DNA from 2 places in the Streptomyces sp. BR1 genome. Region 2 is predicted to be linked to the other one. Evidence: predicted binding sites of a transcription regulator. Region 2 holds the regulator's gene; the other holds the start of a gene.
The links. The regulator HrcA, encoded in region 2, represses chaperone genes, less so after heat shock. The targets are predictions, from matches to a motif close to TTNGCACTCNGNNNNNCNGAGTGCNAA.
Positions count from the first base shown of each region.

Region 1: a site for HrcA is predicted at 8,040-8,066, ahead of groL (chaperonin GroEL). Genes of this name have one in related genera too.

Region 1 is NZ_CM126252.1:3,932,925-3,942,900, reverse strand. Features, by position in the region: gene ACT1U9_RS17300 (alpha/beta hydrolase family protein) at 1-942, opposite strand, end outside; gene ACT1U9_RS17295 (HD domain-containing protein) at 1,040-1,705, shown strand; gene ACT1U9_RS17290 (Cmx/CmrA family chloramphenicol efflux MFS transporter) at 1,834-3,039, shown strand; gene ACT1U9_RS17285 (DUF4031 domain-containing protein) at 3,044-3,313, opposite strand; gene ACT1U9_RS17280 (hypothetical protein) at 3,310-3,681, opposite strand; gene ACT1U9_RS17275 (MurR/RpiR family transcriptional regulator) at 3,783-4,703, shown strand; gene murQ (N-acetylmuramic acid 6-phosphate etherase) at 4,745-5,662, shown strand; gene ACT1U9_RS17265 (hypothetical protein) at 5,709-6,179, shown strand; gene groL (chaperonin GroEL) at 6,256-7,878, opposite strand; gene ACT1U9_RS17255 (cold-shock protein) at 8,207-8,410, opposite strand; gene ACT1U9_RS17250 (MoaD/ThiS family protein) at 8,884-9,159, opposite strand; gene thrC (threonine synthase) at 9,188-9,976, opposite strand, start outside.
Region 2 is NZ_CM126252.1:4,890,654-4,900,629, forward strand. Features, by position in the region: gene ACT1U9_RS21185 (SpoIIE family protein phosphatase) at 179-2,110, shown strand; gene hemW (radical SAM family heme chaperone HemW) at 2,192-3,424, shown strand; gene ACT1U9_RS21195 (DUF3097 domain-containing protein) at 3,560-4,360, opposite strand; gene ACT1U9_RS21200 (MBL fold metallo-hydrolase) at 4,400-5,128, opposite strand; gene hrcA (heat-inducible transcriptional repressor HrcA) at 5,307-6,323, shown strand; gene dnaJ (molecular chaperone DnaJ) at 6,324-7,460, shown strand; gene ACT1U9_RS21215 (nitronate monooxygenase) at 7,648-8,730, shown strand; gene ACT1U9_RS21220 (16S rRNA (uracil(1498)-N(3))-methyltransferase) at 8,727-9,479, shown strand; gene ACT1U9_RS21225 (hypothetical protein) at 9,545-9,976, shown strand, end outside.

The DNA.
Region 1 (9,976 bases), 960 kb from region 2:
GCCCTGCTTGCCCATCAGCAGCAGCGGCCGGTCCAGGCCGTCCGTGCCGACCGGGGAGGGGTTAGCCGGGTCGTCGTCGTTCTGGACGTTGCCCATGACGCCGTCCATGTTGAGCGCGGCCTTGAGCCGCCGGTCGTCGTGCATGGTCAGCGCGGCGGTGAAGCCGCCCGCGGACTGGCCGAACATCCCGACGGCGGACAGGTTCAGGGTGCCGCGCGAGCCGCCGGGCAGGGCGGCGGACAGATCGCCGAGCCGGTCCAGTACGTAACGGGTGTCGGCGACCCGGACCTCCACGGCCTTCTTCAGCAGCGCCGTGACCGCCGCCGGTCCCGCCTTGTCGGCCTTCGCGTACTCCTCGGGCAACACCGTGCGCTCCACCCGGCCGCCGGGGAACTCGACCGCCCCGGCGTCATAGGTGTGGTCGATCATGACCACCGCGTAGCCGCGCGAGGCGAGCTCGTCGGAGAGCGTGGTGCCGAGGGTGCGGGGGTCGCCCGCGCCGGGCGAGTAGAGGACCACGGGGAGGCCGTGGTGTCCGACGGGCGCTCCGGTGTACGCGTGGCTGCGCGTCGCCGCCCAGTCGACCTTGCCGCTCGGCACCCCGTCCAGCGAGTTGAGCCGGCCGAAGTCGGCGGCCGCGCCCGGGAGCATCTGCGGGGCGGGCCGGTGGCCGCGTACGTCCCGGGCCGGGTAGCGCACGCTCACCATCAGCTCACGGTACGGGCGGGCGCTCACCCAGGGATCGCGGCGGCTCCGGTCGACGAGCCGGAGGGAGACGGTGCCGACGGGGTGGGGGCCGGTGGGGGCGGGCAGGGAGAGCCGCACGCCCCCGGAGGACGGGGTCGGCGCGGGTCCAGCGACCGCCGGGACACCGGTCGCGGCCACGAGTACGGCACCGGCACCGGCGCCCAGCAGGCTCCTGCGGGAAACGGAAGCAACCATGCGACCACCTTCCCGGACCGGGCCCGCCGCCCCCATCCGGCAGTCCCCCGACCGGGTGCGGGGGATACCCCGAGGGAGGAATGACTACGCTCGCCCCATGGCCGACCTCGACGACCCCACCGATCGCGACGACCTCGACGACCTCCGCGCCCGCTGGGCCCGTACCCTCAGCGCCGCCCGACAGGGCGAGGCCCCCGACCCGGCCCCGTACGCCGACCGCCTGCTCGCCGCCTGGGCCGAGCCGCACCGCGAGTACCACACCACCGCTCACCTCACCGCGGTCCTCGCCCACGTCGACACGCTGGCGGAGTACGCCGAGGACACCGAGCTCGTACGGCTGGCGGCCTGGTTCCACGACGCGGTGTACCGGCCGGACCGCTCGGAGAACGAGGAGCGCAGCGCGGCCCTGGCCGAACGCGCCCTGCCCGAGGCCGGGTTGGACCCGGAGGCCACCGCCGAGGTCGCCCGGCTCGTCCGCCTGACCGTCACGCACGACCCGCACGAGGGCGACACCAACGGCGAGGTCCTGTGCGACGCGGACCTGGCGGTGCTGGCCGGGGACCCGGAGGAGTACGCGGCGTACGCGGCGGCGGTCCGGGCCGAGTACGCCTTCGTCCCGGACGACGCGTTCCGGGCGGGCCGCGCGGCGGTCCTGCGCCAGCTGCTCGATCTGCCGAGGCTGTTCCGTACGCCGTACGGCATGCGGGAGTGGGAGGCGCGGGCCCGGGAGAACCTGGCGTCGGAGCTGGAGCTCTTGACGTAAGAGATACGCATGGGGCTCGGGGGGCGGGAATGTCATGGGCATCAGCCCTGTTCACACCTGATATGCCCTCCCCCGCCGATCACGCCGCCGCGCCCGGAACCCTCCCCGACTCAGCGGCCCGCCCCCGTATGCCGCTGGCCGTCTACATCCTCGGCCTCTCCGTCTTCGCGCTCGGCACCAGTGAGTTCATGCTCACCGGGCTGCTGCCGGCCATCGCGGACGACATGGACGTGTCGATCCCGCAGGCCGGGCTGCTGATCTCGGCGTTCGCGATCGGCATGGTGGTGGGTGCGCCGCTGCTGGCCGTGGCGACGCTGCGGCTGCCGCGCCGCACCACGCTGATCGCGCTGATCACGGCGTTCGGGCTCGGCCAGGTCGGCGGCGCGCTCGCCCCGAACTACGCGCTGCTCTTCGTCTCCCGGGTGCTGAGCGCGCTGGCCTGCGCGGGGTTCTGGGCGGTCGGCGCGGCCGTGGCGATCGCGATGGTGCCGGTGAACGCGCGGGCCCGGGCCATGGCCGTCATGATCGGCGGGCTCTCGATCGCCAACGTCCTCGGCGTCCCGCTCGGCGCGGTGCTCGGCGACAATCTGGGCTGGCGGGCCGCGTTCTGGGCCGTCGGCGCGGCCTCCGCGATCGCCCTCGTAGGCATCGTGACGCTCATCCCCCGTATCCCGCTCCCGGCGGAGAAGCCCCAGCTCAGCACGGAACTGCGGATCTACCGCGACCCGCAGGTCCTGCTCTCGATCGCGATCACGGCGCTCGCGGCGGGCGGCGTGTTCTGCGCGTTCAGCTACCTCAAGCCGCTGCTCACCGACGTCGCCCATGTCGACTCCGGCTGGGTCCCGGCGATCCTCGGCCTCTTCGGCGCGGGCGCGCTCATCGGTACGACCATCGGCGGCCGGGTCGCGGACGCGCACCTCTTCGGGGTGCTGCTCAGCGGGATCACGGCCTCGACGGTGTTCCTGGTGGCCCTGGCCCTGCTCGGCGCGCACCCGGTGGCCGCGATCGCTCTGTCGTTCCTGCTCGGAGTCTCGGCGTTCTACACGGCCCCGGCGCTCAACGCCCGCATGTTCAACGTCGGCGGCGCCGCCCCCACCCTGGCGGGCGCCACCACCACGTCGTCCTTCAACCTGGGCAACACGGGCGGCCCCTGGCTCGGCGGCGCGGTCATCAGCGCGGGCCTCGGCTACCGGGCGACGGCGTGGTCGGGCGCAGCCATGACCCTGGCGGCCCTGGCCCTGGTCGCGGTCTCCCTCCGCCTGCACAACTCCCGCTCGCGGGTGGTGGCCCGCTCCGTACCGGCGAAGACCGAGTCCGTGGCGGAACACGCCTGACGCGTTACGCGGTGGCCCGACCCTTGGGCCGCCGCAACCCCGCCGCCGTGAGCCTGCGCACCAGTTCCTTCGAGCCGATCTGCACCGCGCCCGCCCGCACCGCGTCCTCGTAGTGCTCCGACGGGACGTCGTAGTGGTCGCGCTCGAACGCTCGCGGCGGGCAGCCGATGGACTGGGCGAAGGCGTGCAGTTCCTCGTACGACACGTCGCTGACCAGGTGCGACCACAGGCGGCCGTGGCCCGGCCAGGTCGGCGGGTCGATGTAGACCGTCACGCGACCGGGCCCGTGCCGAGGCCGCCGACCGGGGCCACCGTCACCCCGGCCTTGCCGCAGACCCAGTGCGGGTCCGGGCCGAGCTCCGGCTCCACGTCCAGCGCGTGCGGGTCCCCGGCGTCGCAGACCGGGCAGATGGGCCAGCGTCCGTACTTCTCCAGGAGCGCGTCCTGCACGTCCTGGGCGACCAGACCGGCCACGAACTCCGCGCCGTCCGGCCACTGCTCCACCCACCACCGGCGGTGCGTCACCGCGTCCTCGACCAGCGAGACCACATCGGCCTGGGCCACGTCGCGCGCGGCCAGATCCGCCAGCACGAGAGCGCGTGCGGCGTGCAGGGACTGCTCCAGGGGGTCGACGTCGTCCATTCCCTCATTGTCACCCCGATGGCCCCAGTGAGAACCCCCGCCCCGGTCGGCCCGCTGCCCGCACCCTTGACCCGGCCCCCGCGCGAAAATACCTTCCAGGGGTGACCGATGACGTGAAGGAAATTTTCACCGGCGGCACCGCACCTCCCGCGCCCGCCGCCCTCGCGGCCAAGGTGCGCACCCTCGCGCCCTCCATGACCCGCTCGATGCAGCGCGTCGCCGAGGCCGTCGCGCAGGATCCGGCCGGGTGCGCCGCGCTCACGGTCACCGGGCTCGCCGAGCTCACCGGGACCAGCGAGGCCACCGTCGTCCGCACCGCCCGCCTGCTCGGCTACCCCGGCTACCGCGATCTGCGGCTCGCGCTCGCCGGGCTCGCGGCCCAGCAGCAGTCGGGGCGGGCCCCGGCCGTCACCGCCGACATCGCGGTCGACGACCCGATCGCCGACGTCGTCGCCAAGCTCGCCTACGACGAGCAGCAGACCCTCGCCGACACCGCCGCCGCCCTCGACACCGTTCAGCTCGGCGCGGCCGTCGCCGCCCTCGCGCAGGCCCGCCGCGTAGACATCTACGGCGTCGGCGCCTCCTCGCTCGTCGGCCAGGACCTCGCCCAGAAGCTGCTCAGGATCGGGCTCATCGCGCACGCCCACACCGACCCGCACCTCGCGGTCACCAACGCCGTGCAGCTCAGATCCGGCGACGCCGCCGTCGCCATCACCCACTCCGGCTCCACCGGCGACGTCATCGAGCCGCTGCGCGTCGCCTTCGACCGGGGCGCCACCACCGTCGCCATCACCGGCCGCCCGGACGGCCCTGTCTCCCAGTACGCCGACCACATACTGACCACCTCGACCGCCCGCGAGAGCGAGCTGCGCCCGGCCGCGATGTCGTCCCGGACGAGTCAACTCCTCGTCGTGGACTGCCTGTTCATCGGCATCGCCCAGCGTACGTACGAGACGGCGGCCCCGGCCCTCGCCGCGTCGTACGAAGCACTCGCCCACCGCCACGGCCCGCGCACCCGCTGACCCCGGGTGCCCTCGCACACGTACGGAGAGAGCGCACTTCCATGACTTCCGCGTACGGGGACCTCCGCGCCCAGCTGGCCCAGCTGACCACCGAGGCGTTCCGGCCCGAGCTCGCCGACATCGACCGGCTGCCGACCGCCGAGATCGCCCGCATCATGAACGGCGAGGACGCGAGCGTCCCGGCCGCCGTCGCATCCCAGCTTCCGCGCATCGCCGTCGCGATCGACGCCACCGCCGAGCGGATGGCGCGCGGCGGGCGCCTGGTGTACGCGGGCGCGGGCACCGCCGGGCGGCTCGGCGTCCTGGACGCCAGCGAGTGCCCGCCGACGTTCGCCACCGACCCCTCGCGGGTCGTCGGGCTCATCGCGGGCGGCCCGTCCGCGATGGTCGAGGCGGTCGAAGGGGCCGAGGACTCAAGGGAGTTGGCGGCGGCCGACCTGGACGGGCTCGGGCTCGACGTCGACGACACCGTAGTCGGGATCTCCGCCTCGGGCCGCACCCCGTACGCCGTCGGCGCGGTCCAGCACGCGCGGGCGCTGGGCGCCCTGACCATCGGGCTCTCCTGCAACGCGGACAGCGCGCTCGCGGCCGCCGCCGAGCACGGCATCGAGGTCGTGGTCGGCCCGGAGCTGCTCACCGGCTCCACCCGCCTGAAGGCCGGCACCGCCCAGAAGCTCGTCCTCAACATGATCTCGACGATCACGATGATCCGCCTCGGCAAGACGTACGGGAACCTCATGGTCGACGTACGCGCCTCCAACGAGAAGCTGCGCGCCCGCTCCCGCCGTATCGTCGCGCTGGCCACGGAGGCGGGCGACGACGCCATCGAGTCGGCCCTGGTGGCCGCCGACGGCGAGGTGAAGACCGCGATCCTGATGCTGCTGGCGGACGTGGACGCGGCGACGGCGACGCGGCGCCTTGAGCGGGCGGACGGGCATCTGCGGGCGGCGCTGACGTAACCGGGGCGGCAACTCTCGTGCGTGGCGGTCGCCTTACGATCTCGTCATGACCACGTCCGACCGCGAACCCGAACCCGTCTTCACCCGCATCAACGGCCGTTTCGCCTACAACCCCGCCAACCCCGTGGGCCTCGCGCTCATCGTCCTCACCCTGGTCGTCGTCGGCGTCGGCATCTACGTCGTGAACGACCAGACCCACTGGAGCAGCGGCGAACTGCGGGACGCGGTCCATCAAGCGGCACACGACCTGGACGGGTCGACCCAGCGCAACATCGATCCGTCGGAGGCGTTCTCCGGCAACGACTACGCGCGGACGATCGAGGACGCCATGAACAACACCGACGCGGCCCAGTGGTTCACCGACCCCGTCGTCCTGCGCGGCCACGGCAAGGACCCGTCGGCGTACGACATCACCGGCCCCGGCACGGACGCGGCGTTCTGCATGCATCTCACCGTCACCCCGCTGGGCAACGGCCAGGCGGTGCTCAGGACGCGCGTCACCGACGGAACCTGCTGACACGCCGGAGGGCGGCACCCCCGGCGTGGGGTGCCGCCCTCCGTACGTAACCGGGCTGCCGATCCTTCGAGAAGGATCAGAAGTCCATGTCACCGCCCGGCATGCCGCCCGGAGCGGCCGCGGCGGCCTTCTCCGGCTTGTCGGCGATGACGGCCTCGGTGGTCAGGAACAGCGCGGCGATCGACGCGGCGTTCTGCAGCGCGGAGCGCGTGACCTTCGCCGGGTCGATGATGCCCTCGGCGATCATGTCGACGTACTCGCCGGTCGCGGCGTTCAGACCGTGGCCGACGGCCAGGTTGCGCACCTTCTCGACGACGACGCCGCCCTCAAGACCACCGTTGACGGCGATCTGCTTCAGCGGGGCCTCCAGGGCGAGCTTCACGGCGTTGGCGCCGGTCGCCTCGTCACCCGACAGCTCCAGCTTCTCGAAGACCGAGGAGGCCTGCAGCAGGGCCACGCCACCGCCGGCGACGATGCCCTCCTCGACGGCCGCCTTCGCGTTGCGAACGGCGTCCTCGATGCGGTGCTTGCGCTCCTTGAGCTCGACCTCGGTGGCGGCACCGGCCTTGATGACCGCGACACCGCCGGCGAGCTTCGCCAGGCGCTCCTGCAGCTTCTCGCGGTCGTAGTCCGAGTCCGAGTTCTCGATCTCGGCGCGGATCTGGTTCACGCGACCGGCGACCTGCTCGCTGTCACCGGCACCGTCGACGATGGTGGTCTCGTCCTTGGTGATGACGACCTTGCGGGCGCGGCCCAGCAGGTCCAGGCCCGCGTTCTCCAGCTTGAGGCCGACCTCCTCGGAGATGACCGTGCCGCCGGTGAGGATGGCGATGTCGTTCAGCATCGCCTTGCGGCGGTCGCCGAAGCCCGGGGCCTTGACGGCGACGGACTTGAAGGTGCCGCGGATCTTGTTCACGACCAGGGTCGACAGGGCCTCGCCCTCGACGTCCTCGGCGATGATCAGGAGCGGCTTGCCCGACTGCATGACCTTCTCGAGGAGCGGCAGCAGGTCCTTGACCGAGCCGATCTTCGAGTTGACGATCAGGATGTACGGGTCGTCGAGCGCGGCTTCCATGCGCTCCATGTCGGTCGCGAAGTACGCCGAGATGTAGCCCTTGTCGAAGCGCATGCCCTCGGTGAGCTCAAGCTCCAGACCGAAGGTCTGGGACTCCTCGACGGTGATGACGCCTTCCTTGCCGACCTTGTCCATGGCCTCGGCGATGAGCTCGCCGATCTGGGTGTCGGCGGCGGAGATGGAGGCCGTCGAAGCGATCTGCTCCTTGGTCTCGACATCCTTCGCCTGCTCCAGCAGGGCGCCCGAGACGGCCTCGACGGCCTTCTCGATGCCGCGCTTCAGGGCCATCGGGTTGGCACCGGCGGCGACGTTGCGCAGGCCCTCGCGGACCAGCGCCTGGGCCAGGACGGTCGCGGTCGTCGTGCCGTCACCGGCGACGTCGTCGGTCTTCTTCGCGACTTCCTTGACCAGCTCGGCGCCGATCTTCTCGTACGGGTCCTCCAGCTCGATCTCCTTGGCGATGGACACACCATCGTTGGTGATCGTGGGGGCGCCCCACTTCTTCTCAAGGACGACGTTGCGACCCTTGGGGCCAAGGGTGACCTTGACGGCGTCGGCGAGCTGGTTCATGCCGCGCTCCAGGCCGCGCCGGGCCTCCTCGTCGAACGCGATGATCTTGGCCATGTGAAGTGGTCCTCCCGGACTGGGGTGGATGGCAAGGGACTGTGTGGGCGCCCGCGACGGACGGCCTGCCTGCCCGTGTGGTTCCTTGCCCCACCCGGCCTGCGGGCCTCGCCGACCCAGTCCTTCTGTCACTCTCACCAGGAGAGTGCTAACGCCAATGATTAGCACTCGACCCAGGAGAGTGCAAGGCCGTCCCAGCACAGTCCCCCGGTCGGGGACGGGCTCCGGCGCGCGCTCCGGCGCTCGGACACGCACGTGGGGCCCGCATCCATTTACAGAGGATGCGGGCCCCACGGCGTGAGTGCGTCGGTGGCCGATCGCGCCGAGATCAGACGGCGAGCTTGACCATGTCCGCCTGCGGACCCTTCTGGCCCTGCGAGATCTCGAACTCGACTCGCTGACCTTCTTCAAGGGTGCGGTAGCCGTCCATCTGGATCGCGCTGTAGTGGACGAAAACATCCGCACCACCGTCGACCGCGATGAAGCCGTACCCCTTCTCCGCGTTGAACCACTTGACGGTGCCCTGAGCCATGCCTAACTCCCCTATTACTGGCCCTTGCACGGGACCACACTTCGCGGACCCGGGTCAGACCTGCACCCTCCGACAGGAGAGGGTGTGCGCCGGAACGCGTCGACCGCGGCTGAATGTATCTGCCCAACTGCCCTCTGCAACAGGTCAATCGGACGAGAATTCCGGGCAGGGGTGAGGAGCGGAATGCCGTGTATTCCAGCATTCCGGGGCAAGTCGGGCCGGGCAAAGCGCACTTAAGGAGCAATTTGCTCGAACACTTTGACTGCTTCTCGACGCCGGTTCGTCGCGTTCTCATATGCACGTGGCACGCACAACGAAGGGGACTTCCCCACTGTACCGCGCTCAACCACACTGAATTGCCCCCTCCGCTTAGCTTGCGGAGGGGGCAATTCAGGTAACTCTGCGTGCTGCGACGGCGAGTGATTCGCCCTCGGTTCAGCTGGCTCAGCAGCCTCCGGCACTGTGCTTGACGGTCAGCCTCCGGCGACGGCCGGAATGATCGAGACGCCGGCGCCGTCCGGCGTGGCCGTCTCCAGGCCCTGCTCGAACCGGACGTCGTCGTCGTTCACGTACACGTTGACGAAGCGGCGCAGCTTGCCCTGGTCGTCCAGGACGCGCGCGGCGATCCCGGTGTGGTTCTTCTCCAGGTCCGCGATGACCTCGGCGAGGGTCGCGCCCTCGGCGGCCACCTCGGCCCTGCCGTCGGTGTACGTGCGGAGAATGGTGGGGATGCGGACGTTGACGCTCATGGTGTGCTGCCTTTCCGTGGCCGGTGGGTCAGTGGGCGAGGCCCGCGTCGCGGAACGCGTCCAGGCTCGGGCGGATCGTCGCGGTCGGGCCGGTCGTCGGGGCCACGGCGTCCAGGGTCTTGAGGCCGTCCCCCGTGTTGAGGACGACAGTAGTGAGCGCCGGGTCGAGCAGCCCGCTTTCGATGAGCTTGCGGGTGACACCGACCGTCACGCCGCCCGCCGTCTCGGCGAAGATGCCCTCGGTCCGGGCGAGCAGCTTGATCGCGTCGACGACCTGCTCGTCGTTCACGTCCTCCACCGCGCCGCCGGTGCGCCGGGCGATGTCCAGGACGTACGGGCCGTCCGCCGGGTTGCCGATGGCCAGGGACTTGGCGATGGTGTTCGGCTTCTGCGGCCGTACGACGTCGTGGCCCGCCTTGAAGGCGGTGGAGACCGGCGAGCAGCCCTCCGCCTGGGCGCCGAAGATCTTGTACGGCTTGTCCTCGACCAGGCCCAGCTTGATCAGCTCCTGGAGACCCTTGTCGATCTTCGTCAGCTGCGAGCCGGAGGCGATCGGGATGACGATCTGGTCGGGCAGCCGCCAGCCGAGCTGCTCGCAGATCTCGTACGCGAGGGTCTTGGAGCCCTCGCCGTAGTACGGCCGCAGGTTGACGTTGACGAAGCCCCAGCCCTCGCCCAGCGGATCGCCGATGAGCTCGGAGCAGAAGCGGTTGACGTCGTCGTAGTTGCCCTCGATGCCGACCAGCTCGCCGCCGTACACCGCGGCCATGACGACCTTGCCCTGCTCCAGGTCGTGCGGGATGAAGACGCAGGAGCG
Region 2 (9,976 bases):
GCGGCCAGCAGCGGGCGCAGCTCCAGTGCGCGGATCCAGTCGCCCTCATCAGGAGGCACGGCACTGTCATGGTTCATCTCGGCCCACTTCGGTGACTCGGCGCTTATGGGCACGCTCAGTCTGTCACTCTGTCGGTGTCATGAGCGGCGCATTGTGAGAACCGGTCAGGAGCCGCACCGTGGGGTCCATTCCAACGCAGCGGGAGAGCGTGAACCGCCTACTGAACTCGCCCGCTCCGCCCGACGCGACGGAGTACGGCGCCAGGTCCTGCGCCCGCACCAGCCTGCCCGGCAACCCGCTCGCCCCGTCCGCCGCCCGCCGCTTCGTGCGGGCCGCGCTCGCCGACTGGACGGACCAGGGGCTGCCCGGCGCGACCCGGCTCGGCGACCGGCTCGCGGACGACGCCGCCATACTGGTCAACGAGCTCGTCACCAACGCGGTGGTGCACGCCGGAACCACGGTCGAGCTGGTCTGCCGCCTGGAAGCGCCGACCGGCGGCGACCCGGGCGCGGTGGTCCTGGAGGTCTCCGACCACCATCCCTCCAGAGCCGTACGCAACGAACCGCGTGCCCCGCGCGAGCCGGGCGCGCCCGAGTACGGCCGGGGACTGCACCTGGTGGCGGCGCTCTCGGAGGCCTGGGGCATCACGTACCGCACGGGCCTGAAGACCGTATGGGCCCGCCTCGAACTCGTGGGGGACGGCGAGGGCGACGGGAGCGACGGGGACGGGCACTACGACCCCGGGTCCGACGCGCGGCTCCAACGCGGGCTGCGGGCCGCCGAGATACTCACCAACGCGCCCCGGCGCACCTCGTCCGAGCACGACCGGGACTGGGTCAACCGGGGCGCGCTGTCCTTCCTCGCCGAGGCCTCCGACCTGCTGGCGGGCCAGTTCGACGAGGACATGATCGCGGCGCTCGCCGGACAGCTCCTGGTGCCCCGGCTCGCCGACTGGTGCGCGATCTGGCTCGACCCGGAGGCGGGCGGCCCGCTGGGCTCGCCCCGGCTCGCCCGGGTCTGGCACGCCCGCGAGTCCGGCATCGAGGAGCTGCGGGCGGCCCTGGAGAAGGAGCCGCCCCGGCTGCCCGAGTCGGCGCGCGGCGGACCGGTGCCGATGCCCTGGCCGTGCCCGGACGAGGACGACGGGGCGGCGCTGGCCTACCGGATGGTGGCGGGCGGCCGGTCGGTCGGCGTGCTCATGCTCGGCCGGGGCGGTCTGATGCGCATCCCGGACGAAGTCACCGGTCTGGTCGAGGACTTCGTACGCCGGGTGGCGCTCGCGATCGGCGCCGCGCGCCAGTACACCCGGCAGGTCACCATCAGCCGGGTGCTCCAGCGCGGACTGCTGCCCGCAGGCGTGGCGGAGATCCCGGGGGTCGACAGCGCGCTGGTGTACCAGCCGAGCGGGGAAGGGGTGGCCGGGGGTGACTTCTACGACCTGTTCCCGGGCGCCGACGGCCGCTGGTGCTTCGCGCTCGGCGACGTCCAGGGCAGCGGCCCGGAAGCGGCGGTCGTCACCGGCCTCGTCCGTCCCTGGCTGCGCCTGCTCGCGCGCGAGGGGTACGCGGTGCACGACGTGCTCGACCGCCTCAACAAGCTGCTCGTCGACGACGGCGTCGAGGCGGCGGAGGCGGCCGCCCGGATGGTGGCGACGGCGGGCGGCCGCGAGATGCCCGAGGGGCCCCAGGCCCGATTCCTCTCCCTCCTGTACGGGGAGCTGGTGCCGGTCCCCGAGGACCAGGGCGGCGGCGCCCGCTGCACCCTGGCCAGCGCGGGCCACCCGCTGCCGCTGCTCCTCAACCCCGAGGGCACGGTGCGGGCGGCGGCGGTGCCGCAGGTGCTGATCGGCGTGGTCGAGGGGGCCGCGTACGAGAGCGAGAGCTTCCGGCTGATGCCCGGCGACAGCCTGCTGTGCGTCACGGACGGGGTGACCGAGCGGCGCTCCGGCTCGCGCATGTTCGACGACGAGGACGGCCTGGCGACGACACTCGCCCAGTGCGCCGGGCTGACGGCGTCGGGGATCGCGGAACGGATCAAGCGAGCGGTGTACGCGTTCGGCGCGAAGCCGCCGGAGGACGACCTGGCGCTGCTGGTGCTGCAGGCGCGCTGAGTGCGCGGGCGCGGAGTGGGGCTCGGGGGGGCGCTCGGGCGCGCGGACCGGGGTTGCCCGCCGGTGGCGGACAATGGGGTCATGCCTTCCGTACTGCCCGATGGTGAGCCCATGCCCGAGGACGGGGCGCTGCCCGGATCCGCCCTTGAGGGCGCGGGGGAGCGGCCGCTCGGCTTCTACCTGCACGTTCCGTACTGCGCCACGCGCTGCGGCTACTGCGACTTCAACACCTACACCGCCACCGAGCTGCGCGGTTCCGGCGGCGTGCTCGCCTCCCGGGACAACTACGCCTCGACCCTGATCGACGAGATCCGCCTCGCCCGCAAGGTGCTGGGCGACGACGACCGTCCGGTCCGTACGGTGTTCGTCGGCGGCGGTACCCCGACGCTGCTCGCGGCCGGTGATCTCGTACGGATGCTGGCGGCGGTACGGGACGAGTTCGGGCTCGCGGACGACGCCGAGGTGACGACGGAGGCGAACCCCGAGTCGGTGGACCGGGCGTATCTGGAGGAGCTGCGGGCCGGGGGCTTCAACCGGGTGTCCTTCGGGATGCAGAGCGCGAAGCAGCACGTACTGAAGATCCTCGACCGTACGCATACGCCCGGGCGGCCCGAGGCGTGTGTCGCCGAGGCGCGGGCGGCGGGGTTCGACCACGTCAACCTGGACCTGATCTACGGGACGCCGGGGGAGTCGGACGACGACTGGCGCGCGTCGCTGGCGGCGGCGGTGGGGGCGGGCCCGGACCACATCTCGGCGTACGCGCTGATCGTCGAGGAGGGTACGCAGCTGGCGCGGCGGATCCGGCGGGGCGAGGTGCCGATGACCGACGACGACGTCCACGCGGACCGGTATCTGATCGCGGACTCGGTGCTGGCGGAGGCGGGCTACTCCTGGTATGAGGTGTCGAACTGGGCCACGTCCGAGGCGGGCCGTTGCCTGCACAACGAGCTGTACTGGCGGGGGGCGGACTGGTGGGGGGCGGGTCCTGGGGCGCACAGTCATGTGGGGGGTGTGCGGTGGTGGAACGTGAAGCATCCGGGGGCGTACGCGTCGGCGCTGGCTGGTGGTCGTACGCCGGGGGCGGGGCGTGAGCTCCTGTCCGCCGAGGACCGCCGGGTGGAGCGCATCCTGCTGGAGCTGCGGCTTCTGTCGGGCTGCGAGCTGTCCCTGCTGCGCCCGACGGGCCTCGCGGCGTCGCGCCGCGCCCTGTCGGACGGCCTCCTCGACCCGGGTCCGTACGCCGAGGGGCGGGCGGTGCTGACGCTGCGGGGGCGGTTGCTCGCGGACGCGGTGGTCCGCGACCTGGTGGATTGACCCCACCCCACCCCTTCCCGAAAGCCTCCGGCGGGTGTCGTTCGTCTGCGGGCCGGTGGGGGCCGTTCGCGCAGTTCCCCGCGCCCCTTGATGGGCCCTTCGGGCCCTCCCAGGGGCGCGGAACCACCGGTGGTCCTACGGCGCCGTCACGAAGTCGATCAGTTCCTCCACCCGGCCCAGCAGCTCCGGCTCCAGGTCCTTGTACGTCCGTACGCCGGACAGGATCCGCTGCCACGCCGCCCCGGAATTCGGTGGCCACCCCAGCGCCGCGCACACCCCCGTCTTCCAGTCCACACCCCGCGGCACCACCGGCCACCCCGCGATCCCCACGGACGCCGGTTTCACCGCCTCCCAGACGTCGATGTAGGGATGCCCGGCCACCAGGACGTGCTCGCCCGTGACCGCCGCCGCGATCCGGGACTCCTTGGAGCCGGGGACCAGGTGGTCGACCAGGACGCCGAGGCGCGCGTCGGGGCCGGGGGCGAAGTCCGCGACGATCGCGGGGAGGTCGTCGATGCCGGAGAGGTATTCGACGACGACGCCCTCGATCCGCAGGTCGTCGCCCCACACCTTCTCGACGAGTTCGGCATCGTGGCGGCCCTCGACATAGATCCGCCCCGCCCGAGCCACCCGCGCCCGCGCCCCGGGCACGGCCACCGACCCCGACGCCGTACGGGCCGGGCGAGCAGGCGCCGCCGACGGGCGGACCAGCGTCACCACCTTGCCCTCCAGCAGGAACCCGCGCGGCGCCAGCGGGAACACCCGGTGCTTGCCGAAGCGGTCCTCCAGCGTCACCGTGCCCGCCTCGCAGCGGATCACCGCCCCGCAGAAGCCGGTCGTCACCTCCTCCACCACCAGATCGGGCTCGGCGGCGACCTCGGGGGCCGGGGCCTGCTTCTTCCAGGGCGGGGTCAGATCCGGGCTGTAGCTGCGCATTCGGATGAGAATACGGGCTGATCACCATCCGACGACGTATTACGACACGCCGAATTGGGCTGCCAGCGTTGCCCGTTGTGCGCGTACGAACGCCGCGTCCACCACCGCCCCGTGCCCCGGCACGTACACCGCGTCCTCCCCGCCCAGCTCAAGCAGCCGGTCCAGCGCCGCCGGCCAGCGCGTGCGGACCGCGTCCGGGCCCGCCTGCGGCTCGCCGGACTCCTCGACCAGGTCGCCGCAGAAGACGATCTCGGGGGAGCCGGGGATCAGCAGGGCGAGGTCGTGGCCGGAGTGGCCCGGGCCCACGTTGGCAAGCAGGACCTGGCGGCCGCCCAGGTCCAGCGTCCACTCGCCGCTCACGAAGTGGTGCGGCGAGACCAGCAGGTCGGCCGCCTCGGCGGCCTGCGCGACGGGGACCCCGTGGGCGGTGGCGTCGGCCTTCATGGCCTCGCCGTCCAGGACCCGGTCGATGCCCACCGCCCCGTACACCTCGCAGCCCGAGAACGCGGCCGTGCCGAGCACATGATCGAAGTGCGGATGGCTGAGCGCGATATGGGTCACGCGGCGCCCGGCGAGCGCCTGCGCCTGGGCGCGCAGTTCGGCGCCCTCGCGCAGCGTGGACCCCGTGTCGTACAGCAGTACCGCCTGGTCGCCGACGACCAGGCCGGCCGTCGCGTCCCAGCCGGGCAGCCGGCGGCGGCCCACGCCGTCGCCCAGGCGCTCCCAGCCGGACTCCTCCCAGCGGATGTCCGTCGTGTCGATGCCCATGACTGCGACGGTATCCCGGGTCACCGGACGCGTCGCCCGACCGCGCCGCGAGCGGCAACGGTGGCCGCCCTTGCTAGGGGTGTACCGGTCGGCCGTACACTGGCCGGGGGAATGCTGGCACTCGAACGCACAGAGTGCCAGGCAGAGCGGCCAGGGACCACAGCTGGAGGTGTGCGCGGTGCTCAGTGAACGCAGACTCGAAGTGCTGCGCGCCATCGTCCAGGACTATGTCGGGACCGAGGAGCCGGTGGGGTCGAAGGCCCTGACCGAGCGCCACGCGCTCGGCGTCTCGCCGGCGACCGTGCGCAACGACATGGCCGTCCTGGAGGAGGAGGGCTTCATCGCCCAGCCTCACACCAGCGCGGGCCGCATCCCCACGGACAAGGGCTACCGGCTGTTCGTCGACAAGCTCGCGGGCGTCAAGCCCATGACGTCGCCGGAGCGGCGGGCCATCCAGAACTTCCTGGACGGGGCCGTCGACCTCGACGACGTGGTGGCGCGCACGGTGCGGCTGCTCGCGCAGCTCACCCGGCAGGTCGCCGTGGTGCAGTACCCGTCGCTGACGCGCTCGACCGTGCGGCATGTGGAACTGCTCTCGCTCGCGCCCGCCAGACTGATGCTGGTGCTCATCACGGACACCGGGCGGGTCGAGCAGCGGTTGGTCGACTGCCCGGCGCCGTTCGGCGAGACCTCGCTCGCGGATCTGCGGGCCCGGCTCAACAGCCGGATCGTGGGGCGGCGCTTCGCGGACGTACCGCAGCTGGTGCAGGACATGCCGGAGTCCTTCGAACCGGAGGACCGAGGAACCGTTTCGACGGTTCTGTCCACCTTGCTGGAAACCCTGGTCGAGGAGACCGAGGAGCGGCTGATGATCGGCGGCACCGCCAATCTGACCCGCTTCGGACATGATTTCCCCCTGACCATTCGGCCGGTGCTGGAGGCACTTGAGGAGCAGGTTGTGCTCCTCAAACTGCTCGGCGAGGCCAAGGAATCGGGCATGACCGTACGTATCGGGCATGAGAACGCCCATGAAGGGCTGAACTCCACGTCCGTCGTCTCGGTCGGCTACGGTTCGGGCGGCGAAGCCGTCGCAAAACTCGGCGTGGTCGGACCGACCCGCATGGATTACCCCGGAACGATGGGAGCGGTACGCGCAGTGGCACGTTACGTCGGACAGATCCTGGCGGAGTCGTAAGTGGCCACGGACTACTACGCCGTACTGGGCGTACGCCGCGACGCATCGCAGGACGAGATCAAGAAGGCGTTCCGGAGACTGGCGAGGGAACTTCACCCCGATGTGAATCCCGACCCCAAGACCCAGGAGCGGTTCAAGGAGATCAACGCCGCTTACGAGGTGCTGTCGGACCCGCAGAAGAAGCAGGTCTACGACCTCGGCGGCGACCCCCTGTCGTCCTCCGGCGGCGGTGGCGCGGGCGGCTTCGGCGCGGGCGGCTTCGGGAACTTCTCGGACATCATGGACGCGTTCTTCGGTACGGCCTCGCAGCGCGGCCCGCGCTCGCGGACCCGTCGGGGCCAGGACGCCATGATCCGCCTGGAGATCGACCTCAACGAGGCGGCCTTCGGGACCACCAAGGAGATCCAGGTCGACACGGCGGTCGTCTGTACGACCTGCTCCGGCGAGGGCGCCGCTCCCGGCACCTCGGCGCAGACGTGTGACATGTGCCGCGGCCGCGGCGAGGTCTCCCAGGTCACCCGGTCCTTCCTCGGCCAGGTCATGACCTCGCGGCCGTGCCCGCAGTGCCAGGGCTTCGGCACCGTGGTGCCGACCCCGTGCCCCGAGTGCGCGGGCGACGGCCGGATCCGTTCGCGGCGCACCCTCACGGTCAAGATCCCGGCCGGTGTGGACAACGGCACCCGGATCCAGCTGGCGGGCGAGGGCGAGGTCGGCCCCGGCGGCGGCCCCGCCGGCGACCTCTATGTGGAGATCCACGAGCTGCCGCACGACGTCTTCCAGCGGCGCGGCGACGATCTGCACTGCACGGTGACCATCCCCATGACGGCGGCGGCGCTCGGCACCAAGGTGCCGCTGCAGACCCTTGACGGCATGGAGGAGGTGGACATCCGCCCGGGCACCCAGTCCGGCCAGTCCATCCCGCTGCACGCACGCGGTGTGACGCATCTGCGCGGCGGCGGCCGGGGCGATCTGATCGTCCACGTCGAGGTCACCACGCCGACCAAGATGGACCCCCAGCAGGAGGACCTGCTGCGCCAGCTCGCCAAGCTGCGCGGCGAGGAGCGCCCGATGGGGCAGTTCCAGCCCGGGCAGCAGGGCCTGTTCTCGCGGCTCAAGGACGCGTTCAACGGCCGCTGACGGCCGGGGGGCCGGGGGTTGTCCCCCGGGTGAGCACAGTCAGCCGGGCCAGCAGGGCCTGTTCTCCCGTCTGAAGGACGCCTTCAACGGCCGCTGACGGCTGTCGGTCCGGGGGTCTCGCCCCCGGACCTTCGCGTCCGGACGGGGGGATTCGGGTACCGGAGCGCACCCGTGGCACGATGCGGGCATGGCTTTGACCGATCTCTGCCGGTATCCGATCGTGCAGGCCCCCATGGCCGGTGGCGTCTCCGCCGCCGGTCTCGCCGCCGCGGTCTGCGAGGCCGGCGGGCTCGGATTCCTGGCCGCCGGGTACAAGACGGCCGACGGGATGTACCAGGAGATCAAGCAGCTGCGGCGGCTCACCGGGCGCCCCTTCGGGGTCAACCTGTTCATGCCGCAGCCCCCGCACACCGACCCCGCGGTCATCGACGTCTACCGGCACCAGCTGGCGGGCGAGGCCACCTGGTACGAGACGCCGCTGGGCGAGGCCGACTCCGGCGGCGACGACGGCTACGAGGCCAAGCTGGCGATCCTGCGCGACGACCCGGTCCCGGCCGTGTCGTTCACCTTCGGCTGCCCCGAGCCCGAGGTGCTCGCCGGATTCGCGGCCGTAGGCACATACACCGTCGTCACCGTGACCACCCCCGACGAGGCGCTGGCCGCGCAGAGCGCCGGGGCCGACGCCGTGTGCGTGCAGGGCATAGAGGCCGGCGGCCACCAGTCGACGCACCGCGACGACCCGCAGGCCGACGGCTCCGGGATCGGGCTGCTCACCCTGATCACCCTGGTCCGCGAGGCCGTACGGCTGCCGATCATCGCGACGGGCGGGCTGATGCGCGGCGCCCAGATCGCGGCGGTGCTCGCGGCGGGCGCGGACGCGGCGCAGCTCGGCACCGCGTTCCTGGCCTGCCCGGAGTCCGGCGCCGACCCGCTGCACAAGCAGGCGCTGACCAACCCCCTTTTCGCCCGTACGGAGTTGACCCGCGCCTTCTCCGGACGGCCGGCCCGCGGCCTGGTCAACCGGTTCATGCGCGAGCACGGGCCGTACGCCCCGGCCGCCTATCCCGAGGTGCACCAGATCACCACCGGACTGCGGCGGGCCGCCGCCGCGGCCGGTGACGCGCAGGGCATGGCCCTGTGGGCGGGCCAGGGCCACCGGCTCGCGCGCGAGCTGCCCGCCGGGCAGCTGGTGGAGGTACTGGCGGCCGAACTGGACGCTTCGCTGGCCGCGTTGGCGGCGGCATCGAGAAACATGAGGAGTGCGTCATGACCGCCCCGGTCTTCGTGGTCGACGGTTTCACAGCGGTGGGACCGGGCGGCCGGTACGTCCTGGACGGGCCCGAGGGGCGGCACGCCGTCTCGGTCAAGCGGCTCGGTCCCGGCGAGGACGTGGTGTTCACCGACGGGCACGGCGACTGGGCCGACGCCGTGGTCCTGGAGACCGAGGGCAAGGACCGTCTCGTCGTCCGGCTCGACTCCGTACGGCACGAGCCCGAGCCGGAGGTGCGGATCACCGTCGTCCAGGCGCTGCCCAAGGGCGACCGGGGCGAGGTCGCCGTGGAGACGATGACGGAGACCGGCGTGGACGCGGTGGTGCCGTGGCAGGCCGCGCGCTGCATCACCCAGTGGAAGGGCGACCGGGGCGCCAAGTCCCTGGCCAAGTGGCGCAGTACGGCCCGTGAGTCGGGCAAGCAGTCGCGCCGGGTGCGGTTCCCGGAGGTACGGGACGCGATGACGACCAAGCAGGTTGTCGCGTTTCTGGCCACGGCTGATTTCGCCGCCGTGCTGCACGAGGACCGGGACGCCCCGAGTGAGGCGCTGGCCACCGCGAAGCTGCCCGAGCGCGGCGAGATCGTCCTGGTGGTGGGCCCGGAAGGCGGTGTGTCGCCGGAGGAGCTGGCGGTCTTCGAGGCGGCGGGCGCCAGGCCGTACCGCCTCGGCCCGAGCGTCCTGCGCACCTCCACGGCGGGCACGGCGGCCGCCGCGTTGCTGATGGGACGCACGGGGCGCTGGGCGTGAGCCGCCCGACGTGACGTCGTAAAGCGGTCTACCGCGTGGGCCGGGCCGGTGGGACGCTGGCGCGTATGGGGGCAAGGAGATACTTACGCGTCCCGCTGCGCCACCGGCGTGCGCTCGCCGCGCTCGGGGTCGTCGCGGTGGCGGGCACGGCCGCCGCGGCCTGCGACCCGGTGGGCGGCATGAGCTCGGCGACCGTCTCGATCACCACCGACAAGACGGCGACGGACAAGCTGAAGCAGGACGGCGTGAACGTCTCGTGGCTGTCCTGTACGGCGAAGGTCAGCGGCACCAGCACCTCGACCCGTAAGCCGTCCCCCTCCTCGACGCACTCGGTCGCCACGGTCGACTGCCGGGGCCGCACCAAGGACAACAAGGCGATCACGGTCACCGGCAAGGTCACCCAGGTCGTCGACGACCGCTGCGTACGCGGCGACCTGACGGCGAAGGTCGGCGACCGCACGGTCTTCAAGGCCACCGTCCTGGGCAACTGCAACGCC